Regions from separate parts of the Staphylococcus equorum genome, predicted to be linked through region 2. Evidence: riboswitches for the same ligand, from Rfam matches in the RefSeq annotation. Region 2 holds a riboswitch; each other region holds the start of a gene.
What was found. A riboswitch is a leader RNA that binds a small molecule or an ion and turns the genes downstream of it on or off. The one in region 2 is predicted to bind S-adenosylmethionine.
Positions count from the first base shown of each region.

Region 1: it holds a riboswitch for S-adenosylmethionine, as region 2 does, so the genes downstream of both, PYW44_RS03165 (Na+/H+ antiporter NhaC family protein) here and metK (methionine adenosyltransferase) in region 2, are expected to answer to the same signal.
Region 3: it holds a riboswitch for S-adenosylmethionine, as region 2 does, so the genes downstream of both, PYW44_RS01860 (aminotransferase class I/II-fold pyridoxal phosphate-dependent enzyme) here and metK (methionine adenosyltransferase) in region 2, are expected to answer to the same signal.

Region 1 covers NZ_CP118982.1:703,021-708,247, forward strand. The annotation lists gene PYW44_RS03155 (SDR family oxidoreductase) at 1-755, shown strand, start outside; gene PYW44_RS03160 (flavin reductase family protein) at 826-1,437, shown strand; SAM riboswitch class I at 1,565-1,666, shown strand; gene PYW44_RS03165 (Na+/H+ antiporter NhaC family protein) at 1,789-3,081, shown strand; gene PYW44_RS03170 (SRPBCC family protein) at 3,362-3,868, shown strand; gene PYW44_RS03175 (MurR/RpiR family transcriptional regulator) at 4,191-4,955, opposite strand; gene PYW44_RS03180 (alpha-glucoside-specific PTS transporter subunit IIBC) at 5,176-5,227, shown strand, end outside.
Region 2 covers NZ_CP118982.1:1,088,573-1,093,799, reverse strand. The annotation lists gene PYW44_RS05370 (nuclease-related domain-containing protein) at 1-642, opposite strand, end outside; gene metK (methionine adenosyltransferase) at 738-1,934, opposite strand; SAM riboswitch class I at 2,044-2,156, opposite strand; gene pckA (phosphoenolpyruvate carboxykinase (ATP)) at 2,323-3,912, shown strand; gene PYW44_RS05355 (alpha/beta hydrolase family protein) at 3,966-4,760, opposite strand; gene ytkD (RNA deprotection pyrophosphohydrolase) at 4,744-5,220, opposite strand.
Region 3 covers NZ_CP118982.1:409,495-414,721, forward strand. The annotation lists gene PYW44_RS01845 (6-pyruvoyl trahydropterin synthase family protein) at 46-474, shown strand; gene PYW44_RS01850 (PTS sugar transporter subunit IIC) at 677-1,720, shown strand; gene PYW44_RS01855 (aggregation-promoting factor C-terminal-like domain-containing protein) at 2,249-3,007, shown strand; SAM riboswitch class I at 3,146-3,254, shown strand; gene PYW44_RS01860 (aminotransferase class I/II-fold pyridoxal phosphate-dependent enzyme) at 3,318-4,475, shown strand; gene PYW44_RS01865 (D-lactate dehydrogenase) at 4,496-5,227, shown strand, end outside.

The DNA of each region.
Region 1 (5,227 bases), 390 kb from region 2:
ATGGCAGATTAACAAATTATAAAATGTTGGTGACGGGTGGAGATTCTGCCATTGGAAGAGCAGCAGCTATAGCGTATGCAAAAGAAGGCGCAGATGTAGCGATAAATTATCTTCCTGAAGAACAAGCAGACGCCGAAGAAGTACAAAAAGTGATTGAAGCAGCAGGTAGAAAAGCTGTTTTAATACCAGGAGATCTCCGAAATGAACAATTTAACTATGATTTAGTAGAGCAAGCTTATAATGCACTAGGCGGTTTAGACAATGTAACCCTTGTAGCAGGACATCAACAATACAGAGATGATTTAAAAAGTTTTGATACAGCTTCATTTACTCAAACATTTGAAACGAACGTTTATCCTATATTTTGGACAGTTCAAAAAGCACTAGATTATTTACAACCGGGTGCTACAATTACGACGACTTCATCAGTGCAAGGATATAATCCAAATCCAATTTTACATGATTATGCAGCCTCAAAAGCAGCAATCATTTCATTAACTAAAAGTTTATCTGAAGAATTAGGTGCTAAAGGTATTCGTGTGAATTGTGTAGCACCTGGGCCGTTTTGGTCTCCTTTACAAATATCTGGTGGCCAGCCACAATCTAAAATACCTACATTTGGTCAAAAAGAAGTATTAGGTAGAGCAGGACAACCTGTTGAACTTTCAGGAGTGTATGTACATTTAGCTGCCGAAGAATCGAGTTATACGACTGGGCAAGTTTATGGTGTAACAGGCGGAACTCAGTTAGACTAATGATATCAAAAGTTAGAAATCTCTATGAGATTATCTAGCTTTTATTTTTTGAAAGGTATGATAATACAATATGAAACAATTTAAAGCAGATACACTCTCTAAAAAACAAAATTATAAATTACTGAGTGGGAGTATTATTCCAAGACCGATTGCATTTGTTACTTCTCAAGACAAGTCAGGTCATTTAAATGCAGCGCCATTCAGTTTCTTTAATATAGTGAATAGCGCACCGCCAATGATTATGATTTCTACTGTACGCTCAGAAGGTAAACGAAAAGACACGTCAGTCAATATTGAAGAAACCGAAGAATTTGTCGTTCATATTACTGATGAAACCATAGTTGAAGAAGTTAATAAAACGGCAGCACCAATAGAACGTACAAGTAATGAGCTAGAAAGAACAAATTTAACATGTATTGAATCAGAACTTATTTCTGTGCCAGGGATACAACAAGCAAAAATCCGTATGGAATGTAAATTAAACAGAATTATTCCATTAGGGGATCCACAAGAAGGTTCTGATTTAATTATTGGTGAAGTCGTTATGTTCCATATCGATGATGATGTATACTTTGAAGACAGTAAAATTGATGCCCAAGCGTTAACAGCTATTTCTCGCTTAGCTAGCAATGACTATGCATCTTTAGGAGAAACATTTACGATTGTGCGACCTACTGAATAAGGGTGTTACACTTGTTGAAAATATCGTATGGTTGCAAAGTAATGTTGACAAACGTGCTTTAACGTATTAAGCTAAATCAGTATTTCACGAATTACAGTTAAAATATACTGTAATAAAACAATTTAATAACTTATCTAGAGAAGTGGAGGGACTGGCCCGTCGATGCTTCGGCAACATGATGATGCGTGTGCCAATTCCAGTAGCATAGATGTATGCTAGAAGATAAGAACGAAGACACAACGTTTACTCTTTTCTTCAATAGAAAAGAGTTTTTTTATTTTCAAAAAGAAACACAAAGAAATAGCGGGGAATAAATTTCACGCTTTTACCCTTATAGAAAGTTGGTTTTGTATGGAGAAGACAAAGAAAGGTAATGCTTGGGCATTGATTCCATTGCTCGTATTTGTAGGTTTATTTTTAGGTGTAGGTATTGGTACAGGAGATTTTTCAACAATGCCTTTAAATGTAGCTATTTTAGTAGCATCTATTGTAGCTTTGATTTTAAATAGAAAAGAAACGTTTCATAAAAAAGTGGAAGTCTTCACAAAAGGCGCGGGTCATTCAAATATTATTTTAATGATGCTCATCTTTATACTGGCTGGTGCCTTCTCTCAAACTACTGAAGACATGGGCGGCGTACAATCTACAGTTAATTTAGGACTGTCACTTATTCCAGAGAATTTAATTATCGTAGGCTTATTTATTATTTGTATGTTTGTTTCGCTTTCAATGGGTACATCTGTAGGTACAGTAGCAGCTATAGCGCCTGTTGGATTTGGATTGAGTCAAGCAACAGACGTCTCAGCAGCTATTACAATGGCTACAGTTGTAGGTGGTGCAATGTTTGGCGATAATCTATCAATGATTTCAGATACAACAATCGCTGCCGTACGTACTCAAAAGACAAAAATGAGTGATAAATTTAAAGTGAATATTAAAATTGTGTTGCCAGGTGCTATATTTACGATTATAGCTTTGTGGTTTTTAACAAATGGAGCACAAATTGATGCAAGTAAAAGTTATGATTATAATATTATCAAAGTCTTACCTTATTTAATGGTACTAATATTAGCATTAATTGGTATTAATGTAATTATTGTACTTATCGGTGGTATCGCATTATCAGCAATAATCGGCCTTATAGATGGATCATTTGGTTGGACAGGCTTATTAGAGTCCATTTCAAAAGGTATTATTGGTATGGAAGATATTGCGATGATTGCCTTACTTATCGGAGGCCTCGTAGCGCTTATTCAACATAACGGCGGTATCACATGGTTACTTCACTTTGTTCGTAATAGAGTGAAATCGAAACGTGGCGCAGAATTAGGTATAGCTGGGTTAGTCAGTGCAGCGGATATTTCAACAGCGAATAATACGATATCGATACTGATGTCTGGCCCATTAGCAAAAGAAATTTCAGAAGAATATGATATAGATCCAAGAAAATCGGCAAGTATTTTGGATATGTTTGCGAGTTGTTTCCAAGGTCTCTTACCTTATAGCCCGCAGTTAATTGCAGCAGCAGGCGTGGCGTCTATATCGCCATTTGAGTTATTACCCTACTCTATTTATCCAATGATTTTGGGCGTTTGTGGTTTGATTGCAATCTTCTTTAACTTACCAAGATTAAATAAGAAATAAGGCGTTAAAAGGGAAGGCGAATCAGTGCAGTGTTTGTATCTGATGAACCTCCCTTTTTATTATGCTTTGATATACAGTAAGTTTATAAAAAGTACTTAAATACATGTTTTTGCGAAAGTGACGTTTAAAATTTTGACGTTTACTGACTATTGACGATAAAATATAGAAGTTGAACGTTTTAAAGTAAAGACTAGAACATTTTATGATTCATAGGATTATTGTTTAGAAGTCTTGTAGAATAGGTTAGAATAGAATTAAGAGTGAAAGTAGGTGAACAATCGTGGGTAAATATAATGTTGAAAATGAATACGTTGAGATACGACTTGAACGACTATTTAAAGTTGAACCAGAATTATTATATCAAGCATGGACAGATCAACGTTTTCTTAAACAATGGTTTATGACAACAGATAGAACAAATAAATCAATTCATATTAACGCTGAACAAAATGGAAGTTATGAAATTGTTGACGTTCGTAAAGGGAAAGAAAATGTAGTAAAAGGTTCTTTTATTACGTTAACGCCATATGAATATATCGTCATGACAATTGGTATGCCAGAGTTAAGTGATTCTGAAGATACCATTGAAATTGAAATATTCGAAAGAGAAGCGGGCATCGCTCAAATGATTTTTAATTATAAAGCTTTTGTGCCAAAAGAACGTAGATATACAATACTGGAATATAAGCAGAAGAAAAAAGAATATCATGATTCTACTGCGCATGGTTTCGAAATATTATTTGATAAATTACAAGTGGTATTAGAAGAATTTGAATCAGACCTTTAATATTTAATAAGATATTTTGAATATAAACTGTTAGCAAAGTTTTAGCTTTGTTGACAGTTTTTTTACGTTTTCCACCAAGTATAATATCTACTTTACAATAAATGTTTCATACTTACTTGTAGGGCACAAATCCTAGCTTGTAAATTTTACCTCGTATTGTTCCTACAAATGTCCCATATGAAATCAGGTTGGAAATACCATAAGGTAAATTGAAATTACCCCAATCCATAAGTATATGCTAATGGATTAGGGTAAGGGTTTTTGAACATAGAGATGTGTAGTTATATTTCAAAAGTAAGCTCAGGATAAAGGAGGTGAATTATTACGATATAATTTCACCTTTTTCTATGCGCTCATTAAATTTACGCAATAATGTTTCGAAAAATATGTGATAACTTATAAAGCTTGAATAATCTATACCGTCAGCAAGATAAAATGTGTTACTAGAAACATAAATATTATAATTAGCTTTTTGAGCAAGTGTATTATCATTTAAAGTAGTAATGGAGAAAAAATATTTTTGACGTAACTGTAATAAGTTGGTGATATCTGATAATTGATGAGATTCACCAGAAAGAGAAATAATGAAGAAAATATCTGTAGGTGTAGTTCTATTAAGTACCATTTTAAATTCGTGTACATCATGTAATACAATAATATTTTTATGAATTGTTAACAAAATACGTTGCGCTTCTTGGGCTACATTCATTTGCGCGACACCTGTTCCATACAAATAGACGGTCTCTGCTTCGTTGATTTTATCAGTGACAAGATTATAATCGATACGTTCTAAATATGTAAAAGTATTTTCGACGTCTTGTTTGAATCCTTCGATAGAGTCGGAAGGGAGATTATGAGATTTTTCAGTTTCAAACTTTAAGTAAGATTTAAAGTCACTATAACCATCAAAACCTAATTTACGCGTAAAACGATGAATAGTTGCATTTGAAGCATGTGTAAATTCTGCTAAGTCTTGAATTTTCATGGTTTTACATTCTGTCGTATGTGTATTGATAAAATGAGCAATATGTAAGTCATTCTCATTTAATTTATTAAAGTTATTATTAACGCGTTCATCTAAAAACAATATGATAACCTCGCACTTCATGAAAATATTTTTAAGTTTTGGAAATATAATCTGATTATACAAAACTATTCGTAATGTAGTCAAACCATTGCTTATGTGTAAGCGTTTCCTTTAGTATTGAGATAGGATTTGAAACAAACGTATCTAAAAATGATAAATTTACATATAAGTATTTGAATGTAAGTTATCTAAATTTAATAGTATTTGGGGGTATATTTCTATGAACGCAATTAAACGATTTGGGAGTGCGATGATAGTTCCAGTATTGATGT
Region 2 (5,227 bases):
TGTATAATTTACAAACGATAATGATTCCGCATCTTCATTCTTATCTAATACAAGCGTTTGTGGCGTGTGCTTATCAAGATATAAAGTATTAAATACCTGCTCCATCATTGGTTGTTCTTTGAATTGGGCTGCGCTAACGCCATTATATACATGCCCTTTCAATAACTGTGAATCTATGATGTATAGACCAGTACGTGTCAGTACTAAGTGGCTAATACGTTGAACGTCGCTAAATTCATTTCTAGGTAAAAATATATTAGCCATAATATGCATATCTTCAGGACGAATTCTTTTCTCATTTACAAGACGTTCACGGATACCAATCAATCTCATGTCAGTTACATATTCACTATGGTTCTTAGAAAATAATTTCAAGGCATCAATTTCTCTGTCTTTAGAACTAACTGTAGCTGCATATTCTTCCTTTTGTTTTGTTACAGTTTTTTTATTTTCTATTCTTTCTTTTTCCAACTCTTCCTCATGTTCATCGCTTAATTTTTGTTCTCTAGATTTATATTGCTCTTCAGCCTTTTTTTGCGCTTTCTTTTTACTTTTTAAAGCAAGCATAAATAATATCAAACAAATGACTGCTACGATGATTGCCACGATTAAACCAATTTCTATTGGCCCTAATGAATTCATAACAAAAACGCTCCTTTATGTGTTCAGTAACTTAATTATAATAGATAATAGCTCATCATTCGATAGAAAAGTCCATAAAATTAAATTTTAGTTTATTATACTTCTACAGAATCTTTTAATAAGTTTACTTTATCTAATTTTTCCCATGGCAATAAGATATCTGTACGGCCAAAGTGACCATAGGCAGCTGTTTGTTTATAGATTGGGTGTTTTAAATCTAACATTTTAATAATGCCAGCAGGTCTTAAGTCAAAATGCTTACGTACCGCTTCCACTAATTCATTTTCACTGACACTACTTGTTCCAAATGTATCAATAGAAATTGAAACTGGTTCAGCAACCCCAATTGCGTATGCTAATTGTACTTCACATTTGTCTGCTAATTTAGCCGCTACAATATTTTTAGCTACATAACGTGCAGCATAGGCAGCAGAACGGTCAACTTTTGTTGGGTCCTTACCACTGAAACAACCGCCGCCATGACGTGCATAACCACCATATGTGTCTACAATAATTTTACGACCAGTAAGTCCAGCATCTCCTTGAGGACCACCAATCACAAAACGACCAGTAGGATTAATATAAAATTTAGTGTCTTCATCTAATAGATTTTCAGGCACTGTTGGATAAATGACGTGCGCTTTAATGTCATCTTGTATTTGTTGCAATTCAGTATCTTCTGCATGTTGCGTAGAAACAACGATAGTGTCTATACGTTGTGGTTTATCCTGTTCATCATATTCAACTGTTACTTGTACTTTCCCATCTGGGCGTAAATATTTTAATATTTCATCTTTACGCACATCAGATAATTTCTTAGCGAGTTGATGTGATAAGAAGATTGGTAAAGGCATATACGTATCCGTTTCATTCGTAGCATAACCAAACATTAAGCCTTGGTCGCCAGCACCAGTTGCTTCAATTTCTTCTTCAGAAACATCATTACGATACTCTAATGCTGTGTCAACACCTTGCGCGATGTCAGGAGATTGCTCATCAATTGCTGTTAATACGGCCATAGTTTGACTGTCATACCCATATTTTGCACGTGTGTAACCAATCTCTTTAATTGTTTCCCTTACTACTTTTGGAATATCAACATAAGTTGTTGTAGATATTTCACCTGAAATTAACGCCATACCAGTAGTTACCGTAGTTTCACAAGCTACCCTTGCATTAGGATCGTCTTTTAATATCTCATCTAATATTGCATCAGATACTTGATCCGCTATTTTATCTGGGTGCCCTTCTGTTACAGATTCTGAAGTAAATAATCTTCTATTGTATGTCATAATTTGCTCCTTTAGTTTTAAATTACGAAAATTCTCTCTCTGTTGAGCTCATTAAAAAGGGCCTTCATCACTATATTAAATAGAGAGAAGGCCCTTATACGTCCATTCGCTCTTATCGTTCAGACGATATATGTCTGCAAACGGTTTGGCACCTTTCTTCGTATTAAGAAGAGGTTGCTGGGCTTCATTGGGTCCATGTCCCTCCGCCACTCAGGATAAGAGAATCCGTTAAGTCCTATAGTACCTAATCTATGATATATTGTCAATTTAACAATTATTATTATTTATTTAAATTTCCTTTTAATATGATGTGGACTAATAATACATATGTGTTATACTCTTTAATTGTAAAGGCTTACATTAACTAAATAGCGTTGGAGGGATTAGTATGGCGGTAGATACATACACATACACAAGCAAGATTGAAAGTATATTGGACAAACCATCATCATTATTTCAATTATCTACAACACAGTTGTATAACAAAATTTTAAATAATGATGAAGGCGCATTGACTGAACTTGGAGCAATTAACGCTAAAACAGGTAAATACACAGGTCGTTCTCCAAAAGATAAGTTTATTGTAAATGAACCATCTTATAGAGATGACATCGATTGGGGTAACATAAATCAACCTATCGAAGAAGAAACTTTCTTAAATTTGTATGATAAAGTTTTAGCCCATTTAAACAAAAAAGATGAACTTTATGTATTTAAGGGTTATGCAGGTAGTGATGAAGATTCACAATTAGAACTCACAGTGATTAATGAATTAGCTTGGCATAATTTATTCGCACAAAATATGTTCATTCGCCCAAGTACTAGAGAAGAAGCTAGCGAAATCAAATCTGATTTCACTATTGTTTCAGCACCTTCTTTTAAAGCAGTTCCTGAAGTTGACGGCACAAACTCCGAAACATTTATAATTACCTCTTTCAAACATAAAGTAATATTGATTGGTGGCACTGAATATGCTGGAGAAATGAAAAAAGGCATATTCTCAGTAATGAACTACTTACTCCCTAAAGATAAAATCATGAGCATGCACTGTTCAGCTAATGTTGGCGATAAAGGTGATGTTGCTTTGTTCTTCGGATTATCCGGTACAGGTAAAACAACACTTTCTGCTGACCCAACACGTAAACTGATTGGTGATGATGAGCATGGTTGGAATGAAAACGGCATTTTCAATATTGAAGGCGGCTGTTATGCTAAAGCAATTAACCTTTCATATAAAAAGGAACCACAAATTTACGACGCAATTAAATATGGTACTATTTTAGAAAACGTAGTTGTCGATGAAGATGGTGATGTAGACTTCGATGATAACTATTACACTGAAAATACAAGAGCCGCTTATCCAATTGATCATATCGATAATATCGTGACACCCTCTAAAGCAGCACATCCGAATACAATTATTTTCTTAACTGCTGATGCTTTTGGTGTATTACCACCTATTTCTAAATTATCTAAAGATCAAGCAATGTACCATTTCCTAAGCGGCTTCACAGCTAAATTAGCTGGTACAGAACGTGGTGTTACAGAGCCAGAACCATCATTCTCAACTTGTTTCGGTTCACCATTCTTACCTCTCAACGCAAAAGTATATGCAGACCTATTAGGAGATTTAATTGATGAACATGACGTAGACGTTTATCTAGTTAACACGGGTTGGACTGGTGGCCAATATGGGCTCGGACGTCGTATCAGCCTTAACTATACAAGACAAATGGTAAACCAAGCTATTACTGGACAATTAAGTGAAATAGAATATATTAAAGATGATATGTTCGGATTAGATATCCCATTAGAAATTGAAGGTGTACCTCAGACATTATTAAACCCTATTAATGCTTGGAGTAAGCCAGAAGCATATAGAGAGCAAGCTCAAGATTTAATTAATCGTTTTAAACATAATTTTGAAAAATTCGGTACAGAAGTAGAAGATTTAGCTAACAATGGCGGTTTCAAATAAGTTAAATAAATAAAAAAAGCATGAACTACGAAAGAATTTGTAGTTCATGCTTTTTATTGTTCATTATAATTTTGTTTAATATGCTGGGCTTCAACATCTGTCATCCATTGTTTGATGGTCGACAATGTAGATTTTAATGCAAACGGCCTAGGAATATGCCCTTCTTCCATTTGATAAAACGTACGATAAGTCGCACCTATACGCTCTAATTTTTCCGCTAAATAATATGCTTGATGAATACCAACTTGATAATCTTTTCCACCGTGTACTATTAAAATTGGTGGGCTATCCTTAGTAATTTGGGAAACTGCATCTCGTTGCCTATACGCATCAGCGTTCTTTTTAGGATGACCAATCATACGTTTAAGCATTCCTCTTAAGTCAACACGTTCTTCATACATTAAATATATATCAGAGACTCCACCCCAAATTATATAACTAGATATCGGTAAATCTTGAAACGTTAATAACCCTTGTAGACCACCTCTAGAAAATCCAACCATATGAATATGTGCTTTTGGATACATACAATTTAATATTTTAATAGCAACAGTAACGTCGTTTAAATCCGCACCGTAAAATGCATCTTTACCTTCACTGCCATTATTCCCACGATAATAAGGACCGAAAACTAATGTATGATCGTTTGCAAATTGCATTAAACGTCCTGTACGTACCATACCTACTTGCCCTTTTCCACCTCGCAAATAAATAACAATTCTTTCTACATTAGCTATAGGTGCCATTAAGAGACCACGCACTTTTAAAGCATCCACATGATATGTGACTTCTTCAAAAAAATGTGTTGATGATTCAACTGGCATACGTTTTCTATGAATAAAATCCAAGCTCCATCACTCTCTCTAAACATTGTAAAATTGCTGCATCTTTCAATAAGTAGCTTTTGCGTTCTTCTGGAATATCATAAACATTATTATAAAATAAAGGTCCATTTGTTTCTAAATAGTCTTGTTGTTGCTCTACATCCTTAACGACAACCATAAATACATCTTTAGTAAAGCTTAATCCATTTTGCCTTACTACACGATATTGCGCAATATAATTACACTTTTTTATCGTTGCACCTGTTTCCTCGAACAATTCTCTAGCTGCTGCTACTTCACTGGATTCTCCTAATTCTTTTTTGCCACCAGGAAACTCTATACCTCTTATTTTATGATTGGTAAACAGCAATTGTCCTTGATATATAGGTATAATCAGGACATGGTTACCATCAGCATGATTTTCGTCATTTTTATATGATAAAAACACATCATCATTTTCGCTATCTTTAAACTTCACGTTCATCCTTCTC
Region 3 (5,227 bases), 680 kb from region 2:
GAGAAAGGGTATATAGATATAAAGAGAGAAATAGGAGTGAGTTCAATGACAAATTTCGATAATGTGCAACCACCTCAACAATTCAAATATCGAGATAACGATGTATGTATAAAAAACTATTATGAATTTACATGTAACAATCGTATTTATTTCACTGAAAAATTTCACAAAGATTTAGAGAATCATTTATACAAATTCAACATTGAAATTTTATCTGCAATTGATGATTATGGTCTAGCAATGGATTTTAATGAAGTTGATAAGTTATATAAAAAAGAAATTGAACCTTATTTAGACGGAAAATTAGTCAACGAAACATTGCCGGATATGAATACAACAGCTGAAAATATCGCTTTTTGGATTTGGGAACAATTTGATCGCTTATTACCAGAAAATAATAAACTGCAAAAACTAGAATTTTTTGAAACTGAAACACAAGGACTCGTAATAACTTCTGAATTAATGGAAAAATAAAAGTTATTATGGAAGAAACTAAAAACCATTAGAAACCAACTAAATATATAATTAATAGCCGATAGATTACTTAATCGTTATCTGTGGGCTTTTTAGTTGTTGTTTTACTAGATTATTTTAAAAAATTAAATATGAAATAAATATTCTGAAAATTAAGATAATGTGATATATTAGTAATTATTACAACTTAGGAGGAACTGCTATGATGAAAGTCAGTCCGAAACAATTTATAAATAATGTATTATCAGGTGTAGCAATAGCGATTGTTGCAGGTCTGATTCCAAATGCAATTTTAGGTGAATTATTTAAATTGCTTTCACCAAAGTATCCAATATTCGAAACAATGTTACAAGTTGTCGAAAGTATACAATTTACAGTACCACTTCTTGTAGGAGCATTGATTGCAATGCGCTTCAATCTAACGCCATTAGCTACAGCAGTAGTTGCAAGTTCGGCATTTGTTGGTAGTGGGGTTGCACAATTCAAAGATGGTGTATGGATGCTTGTAGGCGTTGGGGATTTAATCAATACAATGATTACTGCAGCAATTGCAGTGTTTTTTATATTAATAGTAGGAGAACGTTTCGGTAGTTTAACGCTAATTATTTTACCAACAATTGTTGGAGGCTTGGCTGCATTAATAGGCGTACTCATACTGCCATACATACAAATGATTACTACAGGTATAGGTAATTTAGTAAATTCATTTACAGAATTACAACCTATATTAATGTCTATGCTTATTGCACTTGCATTTAGTTTCATAATTATTTCACCGATATCGACCGTGGCTACAGCCCTAGCCATAGGTATAAGTGGTCTAGCAGCTGGTTCTGCTTCGCTTGGCATCGTAGCATGTGAAGGTGTACTTGTTGCAGGCACAATGAAAATGAATAGACCAGGCGTACCGATAACGATTTTCTTAGGTGGCGTTAAAATGATGATACCGAATATGGTAAGACATCCTATTATTTTATTACCGATTTTTACAAACGCACTTATCACAGGGTTTGTAGGTGGGCTTATTGGCATAGAAGGTACTAAAGAATCAGCCGGATTTGGTATTATCGGGCTTGTAGGGCCAATTAGTGCCTTTAAATTTATGGAAGACTCGATATTAATGAATTTATTATTAGTATTTATCACGTTCTTTGTAGTTCCATTTATTATGGGGTACTTAATTAATCTTTTCTATATGAAGGTATTAAAACTGTATGATAGTAACATTTATAAATTCTTAGCATAAAATGTTATATGTTTTGGATATGAAATGAGTAACGATTTGTAATAAACTAACAGTTAAATTGATTTTTTGAAAATACAGTTAGATAATCTAAAAGGCCACATAACAGTGGTCTTTTTTTATTTTGACAAAAATCAGTGCAAGTTTCGCGCAAAATTATAATTTTTATGTTGAATTTGAATTTTACAGTTGGGTAACAGTAGATGGTTTTGTAATATTTCAGACTATATAAAAAATTAGTATGAAAATTGACGTGAAGCGCAATATAATAACATTTAGAGATATATGAAAAGTATATTTTATTTGTTTAGAGCGTTACAAAACAAAACGGTTATATTTCAATATTACAAAGAGAAGCTGTATCTGTAACGTTTTGTTATCTAAGTGTAATATAATTGAACGAAATTTATGGTATATTATTTGTGGCGAAAAAATAACACATAAAAATTAATTGCTTGAAGTACATAAGATAATTTAATTAACGAAAATATAATTTTACTTAAAAAGATTTAAATGGAGGATTTTTTAATTATGAAGAAGACAATTTTAGCATCATCATTAGCAGTAGCATTAGGTGTAACAGGATACGCAGCAACAGCAGACAACAATCAAGCTCACGCTTCAGAAGAAAGCATCGACAAAGCGCATTTAGCTGAATTAGCACAAAGTAATGCTGCAGAATTAAATGAAAAACCATTACACGCTGGTGCATACAACTATGATTTCGTATTAGGCGGTTATGAATATACATTCACTTCAGACGGTCAATCATGGTCATGGGAATATGATGTAGCAGGTGCTCAAACTGCATCTTCTAACGTTTCTACAAACACAACTCAAGACGTTAGCACACAAGCAACTACTAATACTAACGAAAAATCAGCAAGCGAAGTAAGTACGCAACAACAATCAAATAATGTTGACGTAAAACCAGTTGCAGCTCCTAAAGCTTCAACTACTACAAAAGTTGAAACTACACAAACAAGTGCAACTACTAAAACTTACGAAACTGCAAAATCTTCAGCTGCTTCAACTGGTGGATCAGTTAAAGCTCAATTCTTAGCTGCTGGTGGTACAGAAGCTATGTGGAATACTATCGTATTACCTGAATCAAGTGGTAATCCAAATGCTGTTAACCAATTAGGTTACAGAGGTTTAGGACAAACTAAAGAAGCTTGGGGTACTGGTTCAGTAGCTACACAAACAAAAGGTATGATTAACTATGCTGAACAACGTTATGGTTCAATTGATGAAGCACTTTCATTCCGTTCTCAAAATAACTGGTGGTAGGTTTCAAAGCATTAAATCATAAAATTTATTGATATAGATTAGAGAGTGACTCACAAGAGTCACTCTCTTTTTTATACTTTGCAGTTTATTGACAAGCGTGAATATTCTGATAAAATTAAAGCTAATTAAATAAATGAAAACTTATCCAGAGAAGTTGAGGGATTTGGCCCTATGAGACTTCAGCAGCAGACTTATGTCGTAAGTACTGTGCTACTTCCAACAAGTGACATGACTTGATAGATAGGTGACATGTGAAAACTATATGCCACTTCATTGGGTATATAGTTTTTTTATATAGGAGGACTTTTTAATGTCAATTTCAGATAGATTAGCACAAATTCCTGATAGTTACTTTGGTAAAACAATGGGGCAAAAGGTTGAACATGGGCCTTTACCATTAATCAATATGGCAGTCGGTATCCCTGATGGCGAAACGCCAAAAGGTATTATTAATTGTTTCGCTGATGCGATACGTCTTCCTGAGAATCAGAAGTATGTAGCATTTCATGGTAAAGATAGCTTGAAACAAGCAATTGTAGATTTTTATGAAAGGCAGTACCAAGTAGAATTAGATATAGAAGATGAAGTTTGTATTTTATATGGAACGAAGAATGGTTTAGTAGCGCTTCCAACATGTATCGTTAATCCTGGAGAAAATGTATTGCTACCGGATCCTGGTTATACAGACTATTTGGCAGGGGTGATGTTGGCTGATGCACAACCTGAGCGATTGGTACTTAAACCACCATATTATTTACCTGAATGGGATAAAGTAGATAAAAAAGTGCTAGCTAATACACGTCTAGTTTATTTAACTTATCCTAATAATCCAACTGGCTCAGTGGCTACAAAGGCTGTATTTGATGAAGCTGTTGCAAAATTTAAAAATACGAAAACTAAAATTGTTCATGATTTTGCATATAGTGCATTTGGTTTTGATGGTAAGAATCCCAGTATGTTGCAATCTGAAGGTGCGAAAGATTTGGGAGTAGAAATTTTTTCCTTATCTAAAGGTTACAACATGTCAGGATTTAGAGTGGGATTTGCAGTAGGGAATAAAGATATAATACAAGCCTTAAAGAAATACCAATCACATACACACGCTGGTATGTTTGGTGCGTTACAAGATGCAGCTACTTATGCATTGAATCATTATGATGATTTTTTAGAAGAACAAAATGAAACTTTTAAAAAACGTAGAAATCAATTTGAAGCAAAACTTAATGAAGTGGATATACCATTTGAACCGATGAAAGGTGGCATTTTCTTGTGGTTGAAAACACCGCCCGAATACGATGGTGAAACGTTTGTTGACTATTTATTACAAGAGCAATCTATTCTTGTTGCACCTGGCATACCTTTTGGTGAACATGGGCGTAACTATGTACGTATTTCATTGGCACTTGATGATCAAGCATTGTTGGAAGCAGCAGAACGTATTCAATCGCTTAAATATCTTTATCAATAATAAAATAGGAGTGAATTTAGATGACAAAAATCAAACTTTTTGGCGTGCGTGAAGAAGATATTCCCTACATAGAAGCATGGGCAACAAAATACAAAGTAGAGGTTGATTTAGATAAAGATTTACTTACTTTAGACACAGTAGATCGAGTAGAAGGATTTGATGGTTTATCTTTATCACAGCAAATTCCATTAGATGAAACAGTATATAAAAAATTACATGATTTTGGCATTAAACAAATTGCACAACGTAGTGCAGGTTTTGATAGTTATGATTTGGATTTAGCTCAAAAATATAACTTGATTATTTCAAATGTACCTTCGTATTCGCCACATTCAATTGCAGAGTATACAGTTTCTCAAGCACTTAATTTAATTCGTAATTATAATGATATTCAACAAAAAACAGCAACTTATGATTTCAGATGGCAACCAGCGATATTATCACGTTCTATCAGAGATTTAAAAGTCGCTGTAATCGGTACGGGACGCATTGGTTCTATTGTAGGAAAAATTTTTGCTCGAGGGTTTGACGCGGAAGTTGTGGCATATGATATTGAACCGAATGAACAATGCCAAACATATTTAACTTATAAAGATAGTGTGACTGAAGTTGTAAAAGATGCAGACATTGTCACTGTACATATTCCAGGTAGTAAAGAAAATGACTATTTATTTGACGAAGATTTATTCAAAGCATTTAAGAAGGGCGCTGTGTTTATCAACTGTGCGCGTGGTTCTATTGTAAAGACAAGT